2 regions of the Seohaeicola nanhaiensis genome follow, and region 2 is predicted to be linked to the other one. Evidence: riboswitches for the same ligand, from Rfam matches in the RefSeq annotation. Region 2 holds a riboswitch; the other holds the start of a gene.

Region 1 (4,405 bases), on a different contig from region 2:
CCAGACCGTTCCGGCGTAGCTCAGCGGTAGAGCAGTTGACTGTTAATCAATTGGTCGTAGGTTCGATCCCTACCGCCGGAGCCAATATCCCCACGTAGTTCATGTTGTGCGGCCTGCCAAGACCCGGCGGGTCGGGGAAATTCGGGCTTGGGTCAATTCCAGGCTGGCGCCTGCCCGGCCTCACCCCTCCACCTCGCGCACTTCGACGGCGACCTCCATGTCCAGCGGGTCGTTGTCGTTGCCGTGGAAGCTGCCGGCGACGGGGACGACCTGGCTGATCCGGCGGGCGACGGCAACGGGGATCAAGTTGGCGGAGCCGACCGAGCGGTTGGTTGGGTCGAAGGGGATCCAGCCCGCGCCGGGCACGAAGACCTCGACCCAGGCATGGGTCGATCCCGATCCGGCCGAGCCGATCCGGTCGGCGGCGGGATCGAAGAGATAGCCCGAGACCAGCCGGGCGCCGAAGCCGAGCGTTCGGACCGCCTCGGCGAAGAGCACGGCGAAGTCGCGGCAGGACCCTTCGCCCAGATCCAGCGTCTCGAGCGGGCCGCGGGTGCCCTCGGTCTCGCGGCTCTGATAGGCGATGCGGGCGGCGACGCCGTTGGACAGGTCCTTGAGCAGCGAGAGCGTGTCGGTCGGCCGGGACATCACGAAACCCTTGGCCCAATCGCGCAGGCGGCCGGCGTCGTCGGCATATTGGGCCAGCGTCAGCGCCCCCAGGTCGGTGATATCCTCGTCGCTGTAGCGGAAGGGATAGGAGATCGCCTCGGCCGCGATCGGGAAGACGGGCCAGACCGGCGCGGTCAGGTCGACGAAGGCGCGTGAGCGGATCGACAGTACCTCGGCCTCAGTCTCGAAGGTGGCAAGCGCGATGGCATTGCCGGCCACGTCATGGGACCAGACCACACGGGCCGCGGGCGCGATATCGAGATCGAAGGCGACAAGCCGCAGGTCACGGCTTTCGCGCGGGCGCAGCATCATCCGGTGGGGATCCAGCCGGACCGGGCTGCGATAGCGGTAGGTCGTCTCGTGTGTTATACTGATGCGCGGCATCTCTCTCTTCTCACCACTGTATCATAACGTGCTTTGCGCCGGAATCTTCAGACGGGCGAGGTCGCCCAGAGCGCGGTCTATCAGTCGTCGGGTTTGCGGGGCCCTCGCCTCGGGAGCGGCGGCGTATTGATCGAGCAAAAAGCGAACTGCATCCAGCGCCTGCGCCCAGTCCAGCGCCGGACCGCGCGCAAGTCGCGCATCAATTTCCGCTTCCAGACGATCGCACCCCATCTTCGGCGAATAGCCGGAATTGACCGCCTTTCGGCGCAGAATAACCTTCAGGCGGCCCTCGCCGCGGCGCCGGCCGTCAAGATCCACCGGTGCGGCGCTCATGCTTTCATGCCCGCGGCACAGGCGACCGATGCACCAGTCTGAACCGCCTCGCGCGGTTTGCCGGCGGTCCCGGCGATTGTTGCGGGTTTGCCCCTGGACGCCACCCGGCGCGCCTGGGCGTTATAGTGGCGCACCTCTGAGTCGGACACACTGTCGGCCTGCATGACAAGACGGATCAGCGGATCGGCCAGCATCTCTTCCAGAAAGTAGTCGACCAGATCGCGGTTGGTCTGCTTGTCCTTTGCCATCGCCTGCTGCAGATCGACCAGCGCAACCGTCAGGGTACGCGACAAACCGGGATACTGCGCCCGAGGCTGGAGCTTGACCTGCACCTTCGTGGTCCAGTCTGGGGAACTGAGAACACCGACGGCATCGGAAATCTCGGTCTCGATCTCATATTCCCCGGCCGGCAGGGTTTCGTTGAGGGTGGGGAGTTTGAAAGGTTTGTGAAATATCGCAATGGTTCGGATCTTGGGGGTCATGTGCCCTCCCGGGGGTTTGTGAACAAGCGGTGGCGTTTCAGGGGGAAGACCCGCAGCACTTCTGCAGCGGGTCGGTTTTTCAGGACATTGTCCGCGGCGCGCGCCTGCTGGATATGTCCGGGAATTCTCGTACTTCGTCCGCGCAGGCGATCCTGCGTGATGATGCCTTGCAGAGATGGAGATGCCGGGGGACAATTGCTATGGCTGGCACTGGCTTTATCTGCAATTCCGGCCTCTAAACTGAAAATTGTCCGAAATTCCTGAGGACAGCCCGGTTTTCGGGCAGTTCCGATGCAACTCGCCAACGCTAGCGCGCAGCCGGCGCGCGCGGCAAACCCGGCATTGAACCCGCCGCCCGGCCTGATACCATGGCAGCACCGAGGGGGGTCCCGACAAGGGGCTGAGACTCTGATCGCACCATCCGGTGCAGCGCAGTGACCCTTTGAACCTGATCCGGATCATGCCGGCGAAGGGACGGGACCGCGTGACTCTCTTCCCTTGCCGGCCCCACAAGACGAGGCCGCCATGTCCCCAGATTTCGCCATCGCCAATGTGCTGACCATCGCGGGCACCGACCCGTCGGGCGGCGCGGGCATTCAGGCCGATATCAAGGCCTTCTCGGCACTAGGTGCCTACGCCTGTTCCGCGATCACCGCCGTGGTCGCGCAGAACACCCAAGGTGTGCGCCGTTTCGTGGCGCTGGAGCCGTCGTTTGTGGCCGACCAGATCGACGCCGTGCTGGAGGATGTGCGGATCGATGCGGTCAAGATCGGCATGATCGCCAATGCCGCCATCGCCGCGGCGGTGGCTGACCGGCTCAGGCACCACGGCGCAAAGAACATCGTGCTCGACCCGGTGATGATCGCGAAAAGCGGCCATGCCCTGCTCGACCCCGAGGCGGTGGGCGCCCTGCGCGCGCTGCTGGTACCGCTGGCCACCGTCGTCACCCCGAACCTGCCCGAGGCGGCGGTCCTGCTGGGGCGCGGCGACCGTTGGACAGCGGACTCCATGCAGGCGGCGCGCAGCGATCTTCTGGCATTGGGTGTGGAATGGGTGCTGCTGAAGGGCGGCCATCTGGAAGGCAGCGACGACAGCACCGACCTGCTGTTCGGACCGCAGGGCACCACCGCCCTGCCCGCGCCGCGCATTGCCACGACCAACGACCACGGCACCGGCTGCACCCTGTCCTCGGCCATCGCCGCGCTATTGCCGGCCCATGGCGTGGAAGAGGCGGTGCGGCGGGCCAAGACCTATCTGCACGGCGCGCTGGCGGCGAGTGACCGGCTGGACGTGGGTCAGGGCCACGGGCCGGTGCACCATTTCCATGCACTCTGGCCCTCAGCGCGTTAGGCGGTCGATCTCGGCCCGGAGGCGGCGGGCGGCAGCCTCCGGGTCCGGCTGCCCGCAGATCGCCGAAACCACCGCGAGCCCCTTCGCCCCGGCCGCCAAGGTCTGTGCGACATGGTCTACCTTCAGCCCGCCGATGGCCACCGCAGGCACCGGACAGGCTGCCACCTGCGCCGCCAGACCGTCGAAGCCGACGGGCGTCTTGTGGTCGGTCTTGGTTGGCGTGGCAAAGACCGGGCCGGCGCCGACGTAATCGACCATCGCGGGGTCGACCCGCGCCGCCAGGTCCGGCGTTTCGACCGAGAGACCCAGCAGCATTTCCGGGCCAATCAGCGCCCGCGCCTCGATGACGCTCATGTCACCCTGGCCGATATGCACACCGTCCGCGCCGATCTCGACCGCCGCCGCCACGTCGTCGTTGACGATCAGCCGCGCGCCTGAACCAGCAAGCGCGGCCTTCAGGGCCAGCCCGGTCTCGACCATCGCCGCCGTGCCGCCCTCCTTGTCGCGCAGCTGCACCATGGTTGCCCCGCCCGCCACGGCGCGGCGCGCGGTCTCGACCATCCCGATCCCGGCACAGAGGCCGGGATCGAGCACGAGGTAGAGCGAGAGGTCGAACGATGGCTTCATGCCGGAACGGGCTCTTCGGCACGGATGACCGCCTCACCCGCCAGCGCCTCGGGTGTCACCGCCTGCAGCGCATCGAGGAAACGCGGCGCAAAGCTGCCCGGCCCCGTGGCGCCCTCATGGGCGCGTTGCCCTGCCACCGCGAAATGCGCCAGCGCGGCGACGGTGGCGTCGAAGGGATCCTCGGCCACCGCCGCATAAGCCCCGCAGAGGCAGGTCAGCGAACAGCCAAGCGCGGTGTTCATCGGCATCCAGGGCGAACCGCCCGAAATCCGCGCCGCGCGGCTGCCATCGGTGACGAAATCCACCTCGCCCGTCACCGCCACCACGCCGCCGGTCTCATGGGCCAGCCAGCGCGCGCCCTTCTCGGCGGCGGCCACGGGATCGCGGCCATCGACGCCTTGCCCCCGGCTCGCCTCGCCCGCCAGCGCCAGCACTTCCGAGGCATTGCCCCGGATGATCGTCGGGCGCAGTCGGACCAACTCTGCCGAGACATCGCGCCGATAGCCCGTTGCCTGACAGGCGACCGGATCCAGCACCCAGGGCCGACCCGCCGCCTGCGC
Region 2 (4,405 bases):
GGTGCGCATCACCGACAACGGCACCGAGGTCGCGCCGGGCGAGATCGGCGTGCTGGAAGTGCGCGGCCCGAACGTCTTTCAGGGCTACTGGCAGATGCCCGAGAAGACGGCGGAAGAGCTGCGTCCCGACGGCTGGTTCATCACCGGCGATCTCGCGCGGCAGGACGCGGACGGTTATTACGTCATCGTCGGGCGGCAGAAGGATCTTGTCATCACCGGCGGCTTCAACGTCTATCCGAAAGAGATCGAAAGCCTGATCGACGACATGCCCGGCGTGCTCGAAAGCGCCGTGATCGGTGTGCCCCACCCCGATTTCGGCGAGGCCGTGGTGGCCGTGGTGGTCCCCGAAAAAGCCGGGTTAGAGCCGGATTCGATCGCCAAGGCGCTTTCGACCGTTCTCGCGAAGTTCAAGCAGCCCAAGAAGGTGCTCGTGGTCGACGAACTGCCCCGCAATACCATGGGCAAGGTCCAGAAGAAGGCGCTGCGCGAGGAATATGCGGGCCTGTTCAAACCCTGACAGCCTTTCTCCGCAGCGGAAATCAGGCCGGAACCCTCCCAGGGTTTCAGCCGCGTCAGCCCAGCCAGACCAGCGCCAGCGACAGGGTGCCGAAGGCCGCAGTCGTCGCCACCAGCAGCGCCAGCGAGGCCGCACCGCCCAGGCCGCGTTCCTGGGCCAGCACCGGGTAGATCCCCATGATCGGCATCGCCGCCGACAGGATTGCCACCCGCCCCATCGGCTCTGAGAGTGCGCCGGGCGCAAGCGCACTGACCAGCACCACCGCCGCAGCAGCCAGCGCCGGGTGCACCACCAGCTTGCCAACCGCGATCTGCACCGCCATCGACCGGTTGCCATTCAGCGGCAGCCCCACCAGGGATCCGCCGATCACCACCAGCGCCAGCGCAGCAGCCGAGGATGCAAGCATCTGGAACAGCTTCTCCACCGTACCCGGCACCGGCAGGTCCAGCGCCGACGCCGCAAGCCCGAGGATCAGCGCGATCATCAGCGGACGTTTCAGCAGATCCACGGCAATCCGGCGCGCCCGCACCCAGGGCGAAACCCTCTCCCGCTCCTGCGACAGGTCCAGCAGGATCAGCGAGAGGGGAATCAGCACGACCAGCTCCACCAGCATGTTCAGCGCCAGGATCACCCCGGCTTGATCCGGAATCACCAAAAGCATCACGGGATAGCCGACATAACCCGAATTGGGGCAGCTGACCCCCATCACGGCCACGGCGCGCCGGCCCTTGTCGGCCGCCGTCAGGCTGAACCAGACAAAGCCCAGCCCCATCACGGCCACCCCGCCCAGCAGATAGGCCGTCATGTACCCCACGTCGGCAATCTGGCCCAGCGGACGCGAGGCCAGCGCGTGAAACAGCAGCGCCGGCATCGCGATGTTCAGCACGTATCGGCCCAGCACCAGCATGTCGTCGCGCACAAAGACGCCGCGCGCCACCAGGACATATCCGATGGCAATTGCCGCATAGATCGGAAAGGTGATCGAAAAGATGGCCGACAAGGGCTCAGCCGATCCGCCCGCGGTTATCTCCGACCTGCCCGCGATGCAACAGCATGTGATCCAGGATCACGCAGGCCATCATCGCCTCGCCCACCGGCACGGCGCGTATGCCCACGCAGGGATCGTGGCGGCCTTTGGTGACGATCTCTGCCGCCTCTCCCGTCTTGGTGATGGTCTGGCGCGGCTTCAGGATCGACGAAGTCGGCTTGACCGCAAAACGTACCACCAGATCCTGCCCGGTCGAAATGCCACCCAGGATGCCGCCGGCATGGTTGCTGGAATAGACGGGCTTGCCGTCGTTCCCCATGAAAATCTCGTCGGCATTCTCTTCACCGGTCAGCATCGCCGCGGCCATGCCCTCGCCGATCTCGACGCCCTTCACCGCGTTGATGCTCATCATCGCTGCGGCCAGATCGGTGTCGAGCTTGCTGTAGACCGGCGCGCCCAGACCGGCCGGAACGCCCTTGGCCACGATTTCGACGACGGCGCCTACCGAATTGCCCGACTTTCGCAGCCCGTCGAGGTAATCGGCCCAGAGCGCCGCCATTTCGGCATCCGGTCCCCAGAACGGGTTGCGCCCGATCTCCTCCGCATCGAACCGTGCGCGGTCGATCTCGTGCACGCCCACGCGGGTCATGTATCCGGTGATCTCCACCTCCGGCGCCAGCACCTTCAGCGCCGCCCGCGCCAGCCCGCCCGCGGCCACGCGGCTGGCCGTCTCGCGCGCCGAGGACCGGCCGCCGCCGCGATAGTCGCGGATACCGTATTTCTGCCAATAGGTAATGTCGGCATGGCCGGGGCGGAACTTCTCGGCGATCTCGGAATAATCCTTCGACCGCTGGTCGGTGTTCTCGATCAGCAACTGGACCGGCATCCCCGTGGTCTGCCCCTCGAACACGCCGGACAGGATCCTGACCTCGTCCGCCTCGCGCCGCTGCGTGGTGAACTTCGACTGCCCCGGCTTGCGCTTGTCCAGCCACTGCTGGAGGAACGCCTCGTCCACCGGCACGCCGGGCGGGCAGCCGTCCACGGTCGCCCCGATGGCCGGCCCGTGGCTTTCGCCCCAGGTGGTGACGCGGAACAGATGGCCAAAGCTGTTGGTTGTCATGGGCGGGCTCCTTCGCCCCTGCCTTAGCCGCGTGGCCCATGCCGCTCAAGGGGATTTGCCTTGCAAGGGCACCCTCGCCGCCCTAGATGTTGCGCTACCTCGGGGTGCCAGGACTGGCTGAGATGCGCAAGCAGACCCGTTGAACCTGAACCAGTTAGCACTGGCGGAGGGAAGGTCATGGACATCACTCCACCCTTGCCCAAAGCCGCAACAAGGAGGATGCCATGAAACATCTGACATTTGCTGCGGGAGTTCTCTGTGCCACGGGCGCCTTCGCCCAGACGCCGGAACTGACCGTCTACACCTATGACAGCTTCGTCACCGACTGGGGCCCCGGGCCGCAGATCGAAAAGGCCTTCGAGGCCGAATGTGGCTGTGACCTGAAATTCGTCACCGCCGGCGACGGCGCGGCCCTGATGGCGCGCATCCGGCTGGAAGGTGCGCGCACCGGCGCGGACGTGGTTCTGGGCCTCGACACCAACCTGACCGCCGCCGCCCGGTCCACCGATCTCTTCGCGCCCAGCGGCGTTGAAGCCGAGTACGATCTGCCGATCGACTGGTCCGACGACATCTTCGTGCCCTACGACTGGGGATATTTCGCCTTCGTGCACAAGACCGATCTTGAGCATGTGCCCCAGGACTTCCTGGAACTGGCGAAAAGCGATCTGAAAATCATCATCGAGGATCCGCGCTCCTCTACCCCCGGCCTCGGCCTGCTGCTCTGGGTGAAGGCCGCCTATGGCGACGATGCAGCGCAGGTCTGGACCGATCTGGCCGACAACATCGTGACCGTGACCAAGGGCTGGTCCGAGGCCTATGGCCTGTTCCTGGAAGGCGAGGCCGACATGGTGCTCTCCTACACCACCTCACCCGCCTATCACATCATCGCCGAAAACGACACAACCAAGGAGGCCGCCGCCTTCGACGAAGGCCATTACATGCAGATCGAGGTCGCCGCGCGGCTGGCCTCCAGCAAACAGCCCGAACTGGCCCAGCAGTTCCTGCAGTTCATCACCAGCGACGCCTTCCAGTCGGTGGTTCCGACCACCAACTGGATGTATCCCGCCGTGACGCCCGAGGCCGGCCTGCCCGAGGGCTTCAACGATCTGGTCGAACCCTACAAATCGCTGCTCATCCCCGAGGCAGAGGCAGAACAGGTGCGGGACGCCGCGCTGGCCGAATGGCTCACCGCGCTCAGCCAGTAACCCTCTGGCCCGGCCTTGTCGCGGCGGCGCTGGTCGCCGCGACGCTGCTCGCCGCCCTGGCCGCGGTCGCCCTGCGCGCGGAAACCGAGGCGGGACTGGCAGCGCAGGACGGCGCGGCAATCCGCTTCACCGTGCTGCAGGCCGCGCTCTCGGCCCTCTTCAGCGTCGCCCTGGCGATCCCCGTCGCCCGCGCTTTGGCGCGGCGCAGCTTTCCCGGCCGCGGGCTGCTGATCACGCTGCTGGGCGCACCCTTCATCCTGCCGGTCATCGTCGCCGTGCTGGGCCTGCTGGCCGTCTTCGGGCGCGGCGGCTGGCTGAACGATCTGCTCACCCTCGCCGGCCTGCCCCCGGTTTCGGTCTACGGCCTTCACGGCGTTGTCCTGGCCCACGTCTTCTTCAACCTGCCGCTCGCAACCCGCCTGATCCTGCAGGGCTGGCAGGACATCCCCGCCGAACGCTTCCGACTGGCCGCCCAGCTCGGCGCGGATACCCGCGACATCTGGCGGCTGCTCGAACGTCCGATGCTGGCGCGGACTGCGCCCGGCGTCGCCGCGCTGGTCTTCGCCATCTGCCTC

The links. Region 2 has a riboswitch for thiamine pyrophosphate ahead of thiB (thiamine ABC transporter substrate binding subunit). Riboswitches for the same ligand answer to the same signal wherever they lie in the genome.
Region 1: another riboswitch for thiamine pyrophosphate. It lies ahead of thiD (bifunctional hydroxymethylpyrimidine kinase/phosphomethylpyrimidine kinase); the one in region 2 lies ahead of thiB (thiamine ABC transporter substrate binding subunit).

What each region holds. Positions count from the first base shown of each region.
Region 1 is NZ_JBHSGI010000034.1:232,138-236,542, reverse strand. Features, by position in the region: tRNA gene ACFO5X_RS25135 (tRNA-Asn) at 10-84, shown strand; gene ACFO5X_RS25130 (transglutaminase family protein) at 181-1,053, opposite strand; gene ACFO5X_RS25125 (hypothetical protein) at 1,075-1,386, opposite strand; gene ACFO5X_RS25120 (hypothetical protein) at 1,383-1,868, opposite strand; TPP riboswitch at 2,239-2,360, shown strand; gene thiD (bifunctional hydroxymethylpyrimidine kinase/phosphomethylpyrimidine kinase) at 2,394-3,218, shown strand; gene thiE (thiamine phosphate synthase) at 3,207-3,845, opposite strand; gene thiM (hydroxyethylthiazole kinase) at 3,842-4,405, opposite strand, start outside.
Region 2 is NZ_JBHSGI010000009.1:401,061-405,465, reverse strand. Features, by position in the region: gene ACFO5X_RS12295 (malonate--CoA ligase) at 1-517, shown strand, start outside; gene ACFO5X_RS12290 (AEC family transporter) at 573-1,517, opposite strand; gene aroC (chorismate synthase) at 1,522-2,625, opposite strand; TPP riboswitch at 2,716-2,814, shown strand; gene thiB (thiamine ABC transporter substrate binding subunit) at 2,850-3,830, shown strand; gene ACFO5X_RS12275 (thiamine/thiamine pyrophosphate ABC transporter permease ThiP) at 3,806-4,405, shown strand, end outside.